One region of the Raoultella sp. genome, then DNA from elsewhere that is predicted to be linked to it. Evidence: predicted binding sites of a transcription regulator. Region 1 holds the regulator's gene; the other holds the start of a gene.
What was found. Region 1 encodes PurR, which represses purine synthesis genes. Its sites were predicted from a motif close to CANGCAAACGTTTGCNTG; they were not measured.

Region 2: ACZAHD_RS08460 (nucleobase:cation symporter-2 family protein) is a predicted target of PurR. The motif match lies at 3,105-3,122, and genes of this name have one in related genera.

What each region holds. Positions count from the first base shown of each region.
Region 1 covers NZ_JBCNNS010000080.1:9,941-14,745, forward strand. The annotation lists gene ACZAHD_RS14715 (MFS transporter) at 18-1,184, opposite strand; gene cydH (cytochrome bd-I oxidase subunit CydH) at 1,348-1,437, opposite strand; gene purR (HTH-type transcriptional repressor PurR) at 1,734-2,759, shown strand; gene punR (DNA-binding transcriptional activator PunR) at 2,784-3,695, opposite strand; gene punC (purine nucleoside transporter PunC) at 3,805-4,805, shown strand, end outside.
Region 2 covers NZ_JBCNNS010000034.1:14,834-19,638, forward strand. The annotation lists gene ACZAHD_RS08455 (AsmA family protein) at 1-1,516, opposite strand, end outside; gene ACZAHD_RS08460 (nucleobase:cation symporter-2 family protein) at 1,662-3,053, opposite strand; partial or broken gene ACZAHD_RS08465 (sodium/glutamate symporter) at 3,341-3,468, shown strand; gene glpK (glycerol kinase GlpK) at 3,622-4,805, opposite strand, start outside.

The DNA.
Region 1 (4,805 bases):
CCCTTCTGCGAATATACCTACGGTTCGACCAACGCCTCTTCCGGCTGTGAACGCCCGCCAACCAGCACCAGCAGCAGCGCCACCCCGGCAATTATCGCCCCCATCACCGGCACAAAGGCATAGCCCAGCCCGCCGGAAATCACCGCACCGCCGGCTGCCGCGCCCAGCGCATTGCCGAGGTTAAATGCCCCGATATTGACCGACGAAGAGAGCCCCGGCGCTTCATGGGCTACCCGCATCACCCGCATTTGCAGCGGCGGAACCACGGCGAAAGTCGCCGCCCCCCAGACTACCATACTGATAGCGGCCCCCAGTTGCGTCTGCGCCAGCAGCGGAATTGCCAGCATGATAACCATCAGCAGCAGCAGAAATCCCTTCAGCGTCCCGGAGACGGAACGGTCGGCGAATTTACCGCCCAGATAGTTACCCAGCGAAAAGCCGACGCCAATCAACACCAGCATGGCGGTGACAAACAGCGGCGAGGCGTGCGTAATGGTATGCAGTACAGGTGAAATATAGGTGTAGAGGGTAAACATGGCACCGGCCCCCAGCACAGTCGTCAGCAGCGCGGAGAGCACCTGCGGACGAACCAGCACGGAAAGCTCCTGTTTTACGTTCGGACGTTCACCAGCGCGGCCTTGAGGCAACGAGAACCACAGGCTAACCATCGCCACCAGTCCCAGACCTGCCGTCGCGAGGAACGACATCCGCCAGCCGATGGTTTCGCCAAGCCATGTCGCCGCCGGAACGCCGCCAATATTAGCGATGGTCAACCCCATGAACATGGTCGCCACCGCGCTGGCCTGTTTGTGTTTCGGCACCACGCTCGCCGCAACCACCGAACCGAGGCCGAAGAAAGCTCCGTGGTTAAGGCTGGTGATAATGCGTGAAATCAGTAGCGTAGTGTAATCCGGCGCCATTGAGGAGAGGACGTTACCCAGCGTGAAGATCGCCATCAGAAAAATCAGTGCATTTCTGCGCGCGCGATGAGAGAGCAGCAAAGTCATTAGCGGCGCCCCGACCATCACGCCGATCGCATAAGCACTGATCAGCATTCCCGCCGCCGGAATTGACACGTCGACGCCTTTGGCAATCACCGGCAGCAGCCCCATCGGGGAAAACTCCGTGGTACCAATACCAAACGCGCCTATCGCCAGCGCTAACAAGGGAAAGTTGATTTTCATTCAATGACTCCAGCAGACCGTCATCGGCAACGGTATCTCATCAGAAGTCAAAAGCATGACATCAATCACAAAAAAACAAAAGTAAACGAAATGGCAAAAGATTTTTGCGAAATTGATAATAATGGCGGGATATCGGGGGAAAGGGGCCTCTCCCCCGGATAAATCAGTGCAGTACCGCGGTCAGGGCGGCGGCCACGATGAGCCCCAGGACAATAATCGTTGTCGTCAGCGAAAACTTTAAATCGGTATCCATCAATTTTTCTCCCCAGTTATCCCCACACGAAAAGTGAGCTTGCTCATTTTTGCACAATATCGCACAAAAATCTTCCATGTTTTAGGGTGATGCACATTTTTGCTCTTCCCCTTTGCCGCAAGATCGGACAAAATCCCACGCTAATTTGAAAGCGTATCGGCCATTGACCCCTTCCTGTCGTTCTGTGTCGTTTTCCCGACGTGATGCAATGTTGAAAATTGTATTCAGGGTGTGTACAGGCAAACGTTTACGTATCGATAATCAGACGATCAGGTCAAGGTCTGGAGTGAGAAGTAATGGCAACAATTAAAGATGTAGCGAAGCGCGCAAACGTTTCCACTACAACAGTATCACATGTAATTAACAAAACCCGTTTCGTGGCGGAAGAAACCCGCAACGCCGTGTGGGCGGCGATCAAAGAGCTGCACTATTCTCCAAGCGCCGTTGCTCGCAGCCTGAAGGTTAATCACACCAAATCGATCGGTCTGCTGGCCACCAGCAGCGAAGCGGCCTATTTCGCTGAGATTATTGAATCTGTAGAAAAGAGCTGTTTCCAGAAAGGCTATACTCTGATTTTGGGCAATGCGTGGAACGATCCCGAAAAACAGCAGGCCTATCTGTCGATGATGGCGCAAAAGCGTGTCGACGGCATGCTGGTTATGTGTTCTGAATACCCGGAATCGGTGCTCCGCATGCTGGAAGAGTACCGCCATATTCCGATGGTGGTCATGGACTGGGGTGAATCCAAAGCCGACTTCACCGATTCGGTGATCGATAACGCCTTCGAAGGCGGCTATATGGCCGGGCGCTACCTGGTCGAACGCGGCCACCGCGAGATCGGCGTGATCCCTGGCCCGCTGGAACGTAACACCGGCGCCGGGCGCCTGGCCGGCTTTATGAAAGCCATGGAAGAAGCGCAGATTGCCGTTCCGGAAAGCTGGATTGTTCAGGGGGACTTCGAGCCTGAATCCGGCTACCGTGCAATGCAGCAGATCCTCAGCCAGCAGCATCGCCCGACGGCGGTCTTCTGCGGCGGCGATATCATGGCGATGGGCGCAATCTGTGCTGCGGATGAGATGGGTCTGCGCGTACCGCAGGACATTTCGCTGATCGGGTATGATAACGTGCGTAACGCCCGCTATTTCAGCCCGGCGCTGACCACCATCCATCAGCCGAAAGATTCGCTGGGGGAAGCGGCCTTCAATATGTTGATGGATCGTATCGTCAACAAACGTGAAGAGTCCCAGTCGATCGAGGTTCACCCGCGACTGGTAGAGCGCCGCTCCGTCGTCGACGGCCCGTTCGTCGATTACCGTCGCTAATCAATCGTGCGGCGCCGGCTATGTCTATTCCGGCGCCCGTAGCCACTCCCGGTTTAACGTTTCACTGTCCCCCAGATAATCCAGCAGCCACAAAAGGGCCGGTGAGGCGTCACTCTGCTGCCAAGTCAGGCAACACGCAGCGTCCGGGAACGGATTTTCCAGCGCCAGCACGGTCCATTCGCCACGGTCAATCCAGGGGCGAGCAAAATGGCTCGGCACCATTCCTACGCACAATCCCGCCGAGAGGCAGGTGGCCGATGATTCCCAGTCCGGCACCACCACCCTTTTCTGGTTATCCAGTAGCCAGGTCGTGCGTTTCGGCAATGAGCGAGAGGTATCTTCCCGGACCAACGACGGCCAGTTGCGCAACACGTCATCGCTGAGCGGCCCGGTCATCTGCGCCAGCGGATGATGGCTCGCCACCACGCAATCCCAGCTCAGCATCCCCATATCACGAAAGGCGTAGCGCCCCCCTACCGGAATCGAACGGGTTGCTCCGATAGCCAGTTCCACGCGTCCGTCGGCCAGCGCGTCCCAGACGCCGTTGAAGACCTCCTGAAAAACAATCAGCTCGACATCCGGAAAGTGACGATAAAAATCGACAATCATCTGCCGCATACGGGCTGGTTTAACGATGTCATCCACGGCTATCGACAGCTGACCGCGCCAACCGTTGGCTATCTGCTGACACTGCTGGCGAGTGATCTGCATTTTTTTGATAACAGATCGTCCTTCCTGTAAAAACCAGAGCCCGGCGGGGGTCAATTCGACATCGCGATGGCGGCGTTCAAACAGCGGTACCGCCAGCCACTCTTCCAACTGACGTACAGTATAACTGACCGCCGAAGGTACGCGGTGCAGTTCCTGCGCCGCTGCGCTAAAGCTGCCGTTGCGGGCTACAGCATCAACAACTTCGAGTGAGTATTCGGACCACATATTCTGCCTGCAAAAATTTTGAATGCATGTAGCAAATATTAGCGTTTCACAAGCCAGAATGCACTCCCTACACTCTGCGGCATCATATCTGCATCTATAAGAGAATGTTATGCAACAACCCGGGAAAGGATTTTTAGTGTGGCTGGCGGGACTCAGCGTGCTGGGTTTCCTGGCCACCGACATGTATCTGCCGGCCTTTTCGGCTATTCAGCAGGATCTCAATACCTCTGCGGCATCGGTCAGCGCCAGCCTGAGTCTGTTCCTCGCCGGCTTCGCCATCGGACAGTTGTTCTGGGGCCCGCTCTCGGACCGCTACGGACGTAAACCAATTCTGCTGACCGGGCTGGCTATCTTCGCTATCAGCTGTCTGGGGATGCTGTGGGTGCGTGATGCCACCCTGATGCTGGTGCTGCGCTTTATTCAGGCAATCGGCGTCTGTGCCGCAGCGGTGACCTGGCAGGCGATGGTCACGGATTATTACCCCGCTCAGCACACTAACCGTATTTTCGCCACCATTATGCCGCTGGTGGGCTTATCGCCAGCGCTGGCACCGTTGCTCGGCAGTTGGCTGCTCACCCATCTGGAATGGCAGGCTATTTTTGCTACCCTTTTTGCCATCGCCCTGCTGCTGATGGTCCCCGCCCTACGCCTGAAGCCGATCGTCAGGCCGCAGGGTGACGTCCGCGAAAAACTGACTTTTATGACGCTGCTGCGCTCACGCGAATACAGCGGAAACGTACTGATTTACGCCGCCTGCTCCGCCAGCTTTTTTGCCTGGTTGACCGGGTCGCCGTTTATTCTCCATGAAATGGGCTACGGTCCAACCGCCATTGGTCTTAGCTATGTCCCGCAGACTATCGCCTTTTTAGTCGGTGGCTATGGGTGCCGCGCGGTGCTGCAGAAATGGCAGGGTCAACAACTGTTGCCCTGGCTGCTGGTGATTTTCGCCGTCAGCGTGGCGGCAACCTGGATGGTTGGCATGGTGGCGGATGCCTCAATTATTGCGGTGATGATTCCCTTCTGCGTGATGGCTATTGTTAATGGCGGGATTTACCCGATAGTTGTCGCCCAGGCGCTGAAGCCGTTCCCGCAGGCGACCGGTCGTGCCGC
Region 2 (4,805 bases), on a different contig from region 1:
GCCAGCCCCAGGCCTGCAGAATATTCAGCGGAACGCCGCGACCGTTCAGGCTGAGCGTGACCTGGCGCTGGGGAAGCTGCGAGACGGCCGCCGTGGCCTGCAGGATGCCGCGCTCGGTAAAGGCGCTTAGCTCGGTGATATTTATCGTTGAGACGTTAGCGTTAAGCTTCAGCGATGGTCGGCGAACGTCGATACGATTAAAGGTTGCGGCGGCGGCGTTCAGCGTTGTGCTGCCGCTCCATACGCCCCAGCGATGGTTTTTCACCAGCTGCAGTTCGCCGCCGTAGCCGTCCAGGGCGGTGATCTGCCACGGGAATATCGGATCGATATCGATAATCAGGTTGCGGCTGGCGCTGAATTTCTTCAGCGTCAGGCTTTCCAGCCACGTCGGCAACGGCTCCATCCATAGCTGCTTCCAGTTGGCAGGGAGGGTATATTCCAGCCCGGCAAAGGCAGTGTCGTCTAGCACCAGCGCATGACCGGAGCGTAACCAGTTACCGGAGGTTCGCACCATCCCGCCTTCCCAGCGCGAGGTGAACTGGCGCAGCGCGATGCCCTGCGGTGAGAATTCTGCATTGGCGATGGGATCAAGAAGATGCAGCGACCCGTTAATAAATTCACTGGCGTTCATCGACAGGGTGCCGTCATCGCTTTGCCATCCGCCCTGGCTCAGTGTCAGGTTTCTCAGGTTAAGGTCGAGATCGGTTACCGCCCAGTCCGGCCCCTGCAGATGGGCATCGGTCATGTCGAGACGGCCAATGTGCAGCGAAGGGAAGCTGGTCAGCGGGGCTAAGAATTCTGCCAGCGATTTATCGCTCTGCAGGCGAATTTCGTTGAGCTGTAGATTATCTACCAGCCAACTGCCGTCGGCGTTGCGTCTGGCGTTGCCGGTCAGCGTCCCGCGTGCAATATCGGCGCCCAGCGTAGATAACGTCACTTCGCCATTATCAAGGCTTCCCTGAATCAGCACGTTACTGGCTTCAACGCCGTTCAGGTTTAGCGAGCCTGCGCTCATTTGAATCTGGGCCTTTTTACCCAGCACATTGCCCGCTTCCGGCGCCCAGGGGCTGACGCCGCCGTCGACACGCTGCGCGCTCAGCGACCAGCCGGTTTCCGGACTGTTAAACGCCATATTATGCAACTGTAAACGGTCGGCGGCGAACGGCAGCGCCGCAGAGGAAGGAGATAAATTCAGCGTGCCATCGCTGAGGACGATTTCGTCAGCATGGAGCGGGTCGCTAAACTGGCGGCTGCTAAAACCAATATCCACCGTTTGCGCCACCAGAGTCGCAGGTTTACCGTCGCGGCCGAGGGTGACGTTTTGCAGTTTCAGGTGCATTGGCGAGGAGAAATTATGCTCCATTTTGTTGAAAGAGACCTTCCAGCCGGTACCGTCGCTTAGCCAGGCGCTGGCCTGGCGCCCGCCCCACTGAGTTTGCAGCAGGAAGTAAGCGGCAATAATCACCACCAGCAGGGCAATCAGCAGCCAGAGAATCAGCTTTCTTAGAAATTTCATGGTCTTCGATCCTGAGCGAGGCACATAAGGCTGTTATGCCCGAATTATGCGCAATCCTCAAGACAGGAATTGTGTAATGAGATGATGAGCGGTTAATGATACTTGCGCCCCGGCCAGCATCGCGCGGCCGGAGCGTCAAAGAGGATCAGTTTTTCTCTGGCGGGAAAATCAGATTCAGAACAATCGCGGTGATGCCGCCGGCGGCAATCCCCGAGGAGAGCAGGTTCTTCAGCCAGTCAGGGGCAAACTGCAGAATCAGCGGCTGCTGGGAGACGCCAAGACCAACTGCCAGCGACAGGGCGATAATCAGAATCGCCCGGCGGTTCAGGGGTTCGCGGGAGACGATACGTACCCCGGATGCGGCGATAGTACCGAACATCACCAGCGTTGCGCCGCCGAGCACCGGTTCCGGAATATGCTGGACAAAGCCGCTGACTGCCGGGAACAGCCCCAGCGCGATCAGCATCAGCGCCACCACGAAGCCGACATAGCGGCTGGCGACGCCGGTCAACTGAATCACGCCGTTATTCTGGCCGAAGCAGGAGTTCGGGAAGGTGTTAAAGACGGCGGAGACAAAGGAGTTCAGGCCGTTAGCCAACACGCCGCCTTTCAGGCGCTTCATATACAGCGGGCCGGAGACCGGTTGTTCCGACACGTCAGACGTGGCGGTGATATCGCCGATGGTTTCCAGCGAGGTAATCATAAACACCAGCATCAGCGGCAGCAGCAGGTTCCAGTCGATACCCAGGCCGTAATAGAGCGGGGTAGGCACCATAATCAGGCTGTCGTTCGTCGGGGCGCTGTTGGCTGGTAGCATATCGAGCAGCCAGGCCGCCAGATATCCTGCCGCCATGGCGATAACCAGGGACGCGATGCGCAGATACGGGTTGCGCTGGCGGTTAAGAATAATGATCAGCGCCAGAACGATGCCCGCCAGCAGCAGGTTTTTTGGCGCGCCGAAGGTATGGTCGGCCATCGCGGAGTAGCCGCCGCCGATGGAGGTCAACCCGACCTGAATCAGCGACAGACCGATAATCATCACCACGACCCCGGAGACCAGCGGCGTAATAACCCGTCGGGCCAGGTGCAGGATGCGCGAGATGACCATTTCTGTGCAACTTGCCAGCATCAGGGTGCCGAACAGCGCGGCCATCATCGTTGGCACGTCGGCGCCGCCGGTTTTCAGCGCGGTGCCGCCCATAATCAGCGGAGCGACGAAGTTAAAGCTGGTGCCCTGAATAGAGAGCAGGCCGGACCCGACCTGTCCCCAGGCCTTAATCTGAATGATGGATGCCACACCGGATGCGAACAGCGACATACTGATGATGTGCTGTGTGTCCTGAGCCGGAAGGCCCAGCGCCTGACAGATTAACAACGCCGGCGTGATGACCGCGACAAACATCGCCAGCAGATGCTGAAAGGCGGCGAACAGGGTTTGCGGCAGCGGCGGGCGGTCTTCGAGGCGGTAGATTAATTCGCTGGTTGTTTTATGCGCAACCGGTTGCGCAGCTTCTGAATCGGCGGTGTTAACGGACATCACAAACAATCCCAAGGTGGCAAAGCGGGAATTTTATCGGACTGTAGTGCAAAAGCAAACGTTTGCCATTGTTTGCTGAGAAATATTTATACAATAAACCTGGGGTGATTATTAATTAACATTTTGTATAATTTATTGCATCAATATTGAAACAAAAATATCCTTTTATGTCATTTTTTGCGTGATTCTACTTAAAATTCCCCTTCGATTCCGCAAGATGAGAAGTAATCGATACCGGGAATACCGACGCGTATGAATGGATCATGTGCCTTTAAGGCGCTCTTTTTATGTTTCACCTCGATACCTTATCGACGCTCGTTGCCGCAACATTGGTGCTGCTGTTGGGCAGACAGCTCGTCCAGAATGTCCCTTTCCTGAAAAATACCCCATTCCTGAACCCATCGCGGGCGGCCTCCGGTTAATGCCACCCGGGAACGCCCGGCTTTTTCCTACGGCCCCTGACTTCTCCCCGGTCGCGCTGCGCCTACCGGGGCTACGGTGTCGTGCGGTTTTGGGGGGCGCCCGGATAAGGCGCGATAAGCGCCTTATCCGGGATTAAGCCCAAACCTTAGGCTTCGTCGTGTTCTTCCCACGCCAGCGCGCGTTTCACCGCTTTTTTCCAGCCGTTGTAGCGGTAGTTACGTTCGGTGGTTTCGATCCCCGGGCGGAACTCGCGCTCAATCACCGCTTTCTCCTGCAGCTCATCCAGATTTTGCCAGAAGCCAACGGCGAGACCTGCGAGGTAAGCTGCGCCCAGCGCCGTTACTTCACGCACTTGCGGGCGCTCTACGCGGGTGCCCAGAATATCGGACTGGAACTGCATCAGGAAGTTGTTGGCCACGGCACCGCCGTCGACACGCAGGGCGTGCAGACGAATCCCTGAATCTGCCTGCATGGCCTCCAGGACATCACGCGTCTGATAGGCGATAGACTCCAGCGTGGCGCGAATAATATGGTTGGCGTTCACGCCGCGCGTCAGGCCGAAGATGGCGCCGCGCGCATACGGGTCCCAGTATGGTGCCCCGAGGCCGGTAAAGGCCGGAACCACATACACGCCGTTGGTGTCTTTCACTTTCGTCGCGAAATACTCGGAATCGAAGGCGTCGTTGATCAGCTTCATTTCATCGCGCAGCCATTGAATGGAGGCGCCAGCCATGAAGACCGCGCCTTCCAGCGCATAGTTCACTTCCCCGCGTGGGCCGCAGCCGATCGTAGTCAGCAGACCATGCGTTGAGGTTACCGCTTTTTCCCCGGTATTCATCAGCATAAAGCAGCCGGTGCCGTAGGTGTTTTTCGCCATCCCCTCTTTGACACACAGCTGGCCGAACAGCGCTGCCTGCTGGTCACCGGCGATACCGGCGATAGGAATACGCGTGCCGCCTTTACCGCCGATGTTGGTTTGACCGTAAACTTCGGAAGACTTGCGGACTTCCGGCAGCATCGCGCGCGGAATATCCAGCGCGTCCAGCATTTTGTCGTCCCAGTCCAGATCGTGGATGTTGAACAGCATGGTCCGCGAGGCGTTGGTGTAGTCGGTTACGTGGACGCGACCCTGGGTCATTTTCCACACCAGCCAGGTATCCACGGTTCCGAACAGCAGTTCGCCGCGCTTTGCCCGCTCGCGGGCGCCTTCCACATGATCGAGAATCCATTTCACCTTGGTGCCGGAGAAGTACGGGTCAACCACCAGGCCGGTGGCCTTGCGAATGTACTCTTCCATGCCGTCACGTTTGAGCTGCTCGCAGATCTCTG